DNA from 3 places in the Serratia aquatilis genome. Region 2 is predicted to be linked to each of the others. Evidence: predicted binding sites of a transcription regulator. Region 2 holds the regulator's gene; each other region holds the start of a gene.

Region 1 (2,280 bases), 1.6 Mb from region 2:
TGACCAAGCTTCATTTTCATGGTTTTCGCACCACTGGCCAGTGCCAGCAGTTGGTGGCCCAGGCAGATACCGAATACCGGAATATCCGTTGCCAGGAACTGTTTGATAGCGGTAATTGCGTAGTCACAGGGCTCCGGATCGCCAGGGCCATTGGAGAGGAAGATACCGTCCGGGGCCATTTTCAAAACCTCTTCCGCAGAGGTTTGTGCAGGCACGACGGTCAGACGGCAACCACGATCCACCAGCATACGCAGGATATTGCGCTTCGCACCGAAATCGTAAGCCACCACATGGTAGGGCAATTCGCCTGCAGTTTTAGCCTGAGGTAAGTCGCCTTCCAGAGTCCAACTCCCCTGTTGCCAAGTGTAGGCTTCTTTGGTGGTGACCTCTTTGGCCAGATCCATCCCTTTCAGGCCGGGGAACGCTCGCGCTTTTTGCAGCGCCAGTTCGGCATCGGTCACATCACCCGCAATGATGCAGCCATTTTGTGCACCTTTCTCACGCAATAGACGCGTCAATTTGCGGGTATCGATATCGGCAATCGCCACAATGTTATTGCGCTTGAGGTATTCCGATAGCCCTTCTTCGTTGCGGTAGTTGCTGGCAATCAGAGGAAGATCGCGGATGACAAGGCCTTGAGCATGAACAGCGGAGGATTCTTCGTCGGAAGCATTGGTGCCGACATTGCCAATATGGGGATAAGTAAGAGTAACGATCTGGCGGGAGTAGGAAGGATCAGTGAGGATTTCTTGATAGCCGGTCATCGACGTATTGAAGACCACTTCCCCCACTGCCGTACCTTGCGCCCCAATGGCCCGACCGTGGAATTGGGTTCCGTCTTCCAGAACCAATAGCGCTGACTTATTCAAAACACCCTCCGAGGAATAATAAATCACAATATTTGCATATTAATTCAGAAATCGCGATCTAAATCAATGCAAAAACCGCCCTCAAGGCTAATTTTTGGCAAATTGGGCGCATTTTAATGATGAGTGCTACGTTTGTCTACACAAAGCACAATTTTTTATCACAATTTTGCCGCCCTTAGGTTCAAACTGGCTTCACAGCCATAAAAACATATAGAAACTTGGCTTGGTAAACGGTTGCGAGGCACAATGACAGAAAAAAATGCTTAAAACAGCTAAAATCGGCCGACCTCAAACAAAAAATAGCTTTCAGATAGGAAAAATAGAGAGGTAACCATAAAAAACGCAGTACTCAGCAAAATATCAATTCGTAACCAATATTTTCATGGTTAAAAAAAAGGGTAATAAAATTATCACCCTATTATCATAGTATTATGACCAATTTCACCACATCATATTGGCATCAAGATCACTATAACTGTTCTAAACCAAGCACATCTCGCATATCAAACAGCCCTTTTTGCTGCTTTGACATCCAGACAGCGGCACGTACCGCGCCATTGGCAAAAGTCATACGGCTCGATGCTTTGTGAGTAATTTCCACTCGCTCGCCAATATCTGCAAACATAGCGGTATGTTCACCCACAATATCCCCTGCGCGGATGGTGGCAAAACCGATACTCTTAGGATCGCGCTCACCGGTGTAACCTACACGTTGGTAAACCCCGCACTCTTTTAAATCACGGCCTAACGCACCAGCAATCGCTTCGCCCATAGCCAGAGCCGTGCCAGAAGGGGCATCAACCTTGTGGCGGTGATGTGCTTCGATAATTTCGATATCGGTATAATCGCCCATGACCTTGGCGGCTTTTTCTAGCAGTTTGAGCACTACGTTAACACCAACGCTAAAGTTGGCAGCAAATACGATACCAATCTGTTGTGCCGCAGCCTGGATCGTCGCTTTACCCGCATCGTCAAAACCGGTGGTGCCAATGATCATGCCTTTCTTATGTGCCACGCAGAATGCCAGATGGGCTAAAGTGCCCTCAGGACGGGTGAAATCGATCAGGATATCGAAATCACTGGCCACGTTATCCAGGCTATCGCTGACGGTTATCCCCAGCGCACCAACACCGGCCAGTTCCCCAGCCTCGGTACCCACCAAGCTTGAGCCTGGGCGCTCTAGTGCTGCCCCCAATACCACACCTTGCGCCTGCTGCACGGCCTGGATGAGTTGGCGCCCCATACGGCCACCGGCCCCCGCAATTGCAATGCGGATCTGTGAATCTGTCATGCTTATCTCTCTTATTGGTCAGAAGCCAATCCTCGGCTATTGGTGCAGAGTAACTTCCTCACCTAATCACTACCAGAGGATTTCATTGCGGATTAGAAAATTATGATATTAGTGACATTT
Region 2 (2,280 bases):
TCCCGCCGGAGCCCTTTTTATCAAGGAAGCACGGATTGTTATCAAAAAAATGCTTGATACTCGGCGACAGTGCCAGCAAGTTGCTAATGGTTGGCGTGGGCAGTTAAGGATTGCGGTCGATCTTATTGTCAAACCACGGCGTAGTCGTCAATTAATCATCGATTTTTATCGTCATTTCCCTGATGTGGAGTTAATTGTCCAGCCAGAAGTGTTCAACGGCGTGTGGGATGCCCTGGTTGACGGGCGCGCTGAGATGGCCATTGGTGCAACAAGTGCTGTGCCGGTAGGTGGCGGTTTCGCTTTCCGCGACATGGGGTTTATGGACTGGTTGTGTGTAGTAAATGCAACCCATCCTTTGGCTCGTCTAGAAGGACGACTGAGAAACGATCAGCTACGGCCATATCCTTCACTCTTGCTAGAGGATACGTCACGAAATTTGCCGAAGCGTGTAACCTGGGCACTGGATAACCAGCGGCGTCTCACCGTGCCGGATTGGGTGTCTGCTGTGGATTGTCTGCGTAATGGGCTGTGCGTAGGAATGGCACCTGCGCATCGAGTCCTGCCATTGGTACAAAGCGGTGAACTGGTTGTTCTGCAACTGCTCGAGCCATTTCCTCCCAGTGCCTGTTGTCTCACGTGGCAGCAAAATGCGCAGTCACCCGTAATGGCTTGGCTAATAGATTATCTGGGAGACAGTGAAACACTCAATCAGGAGTGGTTGAGCGAAAAAATACCGGGTAACCCAGAGGCTCCCGGTAATAACGGTTAGCGGCGATAATCGATGAAAGGTCCATCGGCTACCGAACGGCGTTCAATAAGTTTTGGATGTACTTCAATAACCTGAGATTCTTCGCGTTTACTGATGATGCGATCCAGTAGCATAGTAAAGGCCATCTCTCCCAGACGCTCTTTAGGCTGATGGATGGTAGTTAACGCAGGGGTAAAATAGCGTGCGTTGCGGACGTTATCGTAGCCGATCACTGAGATATCTTGCGGTACGCGAAGCCCCAATTCGTCTGCAGCGCAGATAGCCCCCATTGCCATGATGTCACCACCGCAAAAGATGGCAGTAGGACGATGTTTCTGCGACAGGATTTTGTGCATCGCTTTGTAACCGGATTCAGGTTCAAAATCGCCTTGAACGATCCATTCTTCACGGATGTCGATATTGGCTTCCTGCATTGCTTTCAAGAAGCCTTGATGGCGCCCACCCCCGGTATTACGCGCGAGCTGGCCTGGAATGGCACCGATATCGCGATGACCGCGTTCAATCAGGTAACGCCCTGCCAGATAGCCTCCCTCAAACGCATTATCGATAATGGTATCGGTGAAATCACCACGAGCTGCGCCCCAGTCCATCACTACCATGGGAATATTGCGGTAATCCTCCAACATGCCTAACAGCTTTTCCGGATATTCCGAGCACATGACCAGCAGACCATCGACACGCTTTTGCGCCAACATCGCCAGATAGGCCTGTTGTTTATCAAGGTTATTATGTGAGTTGCACAAGATCAGCGTATAACCTTTACTATAACAACTGTTTTCAACAGCTTCGATCACCTCTGCAAAATAGGGCGCTTCACTTGATGTTGCAAGCAGACCGATCGATTTGGTGTGGTTGACTTTCAGGCTACGGGCAACGGCGCTGGGTGAATAGTGAAGTTCCTTAATTGCTGCCCAAACGGCCGCTTTTGTTTCTTCGGCGACGAAACGCGTTTTATTGATGACGTGCGAAACGGTGGTGGTTGAAACGCCAGCGCGTTTGGCCACATCTTTAATCGTTGCCATGTAAAAAATAACTCCTGAACCTACATGTTACGGCATGTAAGTATGATGTTAATCGTTTGCCTGCGTAGAACTTTCCCCAGATAAGCGAAAACTGAGTTTTTAGTGCTGAAGTCGTAAGCCGCTTTAACAGGAGGGGCATTTTGGTACGCAGTAGTGAATTGCGGATTTTGTCGCATAATGAAGAAAAGTGGAAGAGCTAATCGGTATTATAAGTCGGGAAATGATAACAAGATTTTAATCACGAACTGTGTGAAAATGATTTGACGCATTAATCGTGTGGCTTTTATGCTTGAGAACACTAATCTGAGAGGGAATTACGATATGGATACGAATTTAAAAATGTCATTGCTCACCACGGTCAGCGCACTGGCAGTGATTATTGTTTTTGGCTTTATCGCGGCATTGAACTGATTTATAACAACAAAATGAAAGGCGCAGCATGCTGCGCCTTATTATTTGGGTCATCCACCTGCCATTAAGACAGGTTTT
Region 3 (2,280 bases), 2.6 Mb from region 2:
AGCCAGTTCCCACAGGCGCAGGCTCATCAGCGCCATCGCCAGAAACAGCGACAGGCTGACGTTTCCCAACACTGAAACCGCTCGTTCAAAAACGGTGTAAAAACCGGTAACCGAGAGCGTATTGCTAAGGATCACCCCGACAAACAGCACGCAAACGAAGATAGGTAATTCGAACGCGGTGCCGTTCAGTAATCCTGCGATAAATTGGCCGGCACTTAAGCAGATGGCGATCATGGCAATAGTTTCTACCATGACCAGTGAGGTGATCAGGCGGCCACTTTCCGGTTTTTCAAAACCGCTCGGCTGTACACTGTCTTCAGGCGTACCCTCCGGGGTTGAAGAGTGTTTCACCAGATAGCGTGCCACTGGGCCACCAATCAGCCCTCCTAAAACCAGACCAAAAGTGGCACAGGCTATGGCAACTTCAGTCGCATTCTCAAAACCATAACGCTCGATAAACACTTTGCTCCAGGCGGCACCAGTACCATGACCTCCGGAAAGCGTGATCGAGCCAGCGATCAGCCCCATCAGAGGATCCAGCCCCAGCATTTTCGCCATGGCGATCCCAATGGCGTTTTGCACCACCAGCAACCCTAACACTACAAACAGGAATATAAACAGTGCTTTGCCCCCTGCGCGTAAACGCGCCAGGTTAGCATTCAGACCGATAGTGGCAAAAAAAGCCAGCATCAGGGGGTCTCGGAGTGACATATCAAAGCTGATTTCCCAGTTGACGGTTTTCTTCAGCACCAACAGCAGCAATGCCACCAGTAGACCACCCGCAACCGGGGCAGGAATAGTATATTTTTTCAGCAAAGGAATGGTGCGTATACCTTTATTACCAACAAGTAAAACCAACGTAGCAGCGACTAAAGTGCCATAAGCGTCGAGATGGAACATCTCTAGTACCCCGTTTCAGAATCAATATGTAATTAATTATAAACCATAAATCTGATAGGGCTTTGAGTTTACCCGTACGCGAGTCTCAGGAAGTACCTTGATTGACCGCTAGCAGAACACTCGTGTAAACAAGATGTGGTAGATGGCATAACCAGCTAATATTAATGGTGAAAATTTAAAAAAGCGTATTCTTTATAAAGCCCTCTTCGGTAAAAATATTAGCGCGCAACCGTTTGCTTTTGTGAATCAGATCATTAAAATGCCCTCTTTGCCGCTTAGGGAACACCGCACCATGTCCACTCAATCTGCCGAGCTCGATGCCATAGAAAAAGCATCAGCAACAGCCCCGCGCAACAGTGAACTGATTTATCGCCTGGAAGATCGCCCACCGCTGCCACAAACGCTATTTGCCGCCAGCCAGCATCTGTTGGCTATGTTTGTTGCCGTGATCACCCCTGCACTGCTGATTTGCCAGGCGCTGGGTTTGCCTGCACAAGATACGCAACATATCATCAGCATGTCGCTGTTTGCTTCTGGCCTAGCCTCCATTCTACAAATCAAGACCTGGGGGCCGGTGGGTTCGGGTTTGCTGTCTATTCAGGGAACCAGCTTCAACTTTGTTTCCCCGCTGATTATGGGCGGGTTGGCGTTGAAGAACGGTGGGGCTGACGTGCCGACCATGATGGCAGCGCTGTTTGGCACATTGATGGTGGCTTCTTGTACTGAAATCCTGCTGTCACGTGTGCTTCATTTGGCGCGCCGCATTATCACACCACTGGTGTCCGGTATTGTGGTGATGATCATTGGCCTGTCTCTGATTCAAGTAGGGCTCACCTCTATTGGTGGCGGCTATGCGGCCATGAACGATCATACTTTTGGCGAACCCAAAAATCTGTTGCTGGCAGGTGCGGTTCTGGTGGTCATCATTTTACTTAACCGCCAGCGCAACCCATACCTACGGGTTGCGTCGCTGGTGATTGCCATGGCCGTAGGCTATCTGCTGGCTTGGGCAATGGGCATGTTGCCGGAAACTCAGCCGGTCACCCAGAGTGCCATCACGATCCCTACCCCGCTGTATTACGGCCTGGGTTTCGATTGGAACTTACTGCTGCCGCTGATGCTAATCTTTATGGTGACCTCGCTGGAAACCATCGGTGATATCACCGCCACTTCCGACGTATCAGAGCAACCCGTCAGTGGGCCTCTATATATGCGCCGTCTTAAGGGCGGCGTACTGGCGAATGGTCTGAACTCTATGCTATCCGCCGTATTCAATACCTTCCCGAACTCCTGTTTCGGCCAAAATAACGGCGTGATCCAACTGACGGGAGTCGCCAGTCGATACGTGGGTTTTGTTGTTGCACTGATGCTGATCGTGCT

Evidence for each region. The regulator PurR, encoded in region 2, represses purine synthesis genes. The targets are predictions, from matches to a motif close to CANGCAAACGTTTGCNTG.
Region 1: a site for PurR is predicted at 1,093-1,110, ahead of carA (glutamine-hydrolyzing carbamoyl-phosphate synthase small subunit). Genes of this name have one in related genera too.
Region 3: a site for PurR is predicted at 1,123-1,140, ahead of SAQUA_RS24265 (NCS2 family protein). Genes of this name have one in related genera too.

What each region holds. Positions count from the first base shown of each region.
Region 1 covers NZ_CP173186.1:4,372,033-4,374,312, forward strand. Annotated here, with positions in the region: gene carA (glutamine-hydrolyzing carbamoyl-phosphate synthase small subunit) at 1-869, opposite strand, end outside; gene dapB (4-hydroxy-tetrahydrodipicolinate reductase) at 1,339-2,160, opposite strand.
Region 2 covers NZ_CP173186.1:2,732,197-2,734,476, reverse strand. Annotated here, with positions in the region: gene punR (DNA-binding transcriptional activator PunR) at 1-769, shown strand, start outside; gene purR (HTH-type transcriptional repressor PurR) at 766-1,791, opposite strand; gene SAQUA_RS12285 (YnhF family membrane protein) at 2,113-2,202, shown strand; gene sodB (superoxide dismutase [Fe]) at 2,267-2,280, opposite strand, start outside.
Region 3 covers NZ_CP173186.1:5,337,319-5,339,598, forward strand. Annotated here, with positions in the region: gene gltS (sodium/glutamate symporter) at 1-900, opposite strand, end outside; gene SAQUA_RS24265 (NCS2 family protein) at 1,193-2,280, shown strand, end outside.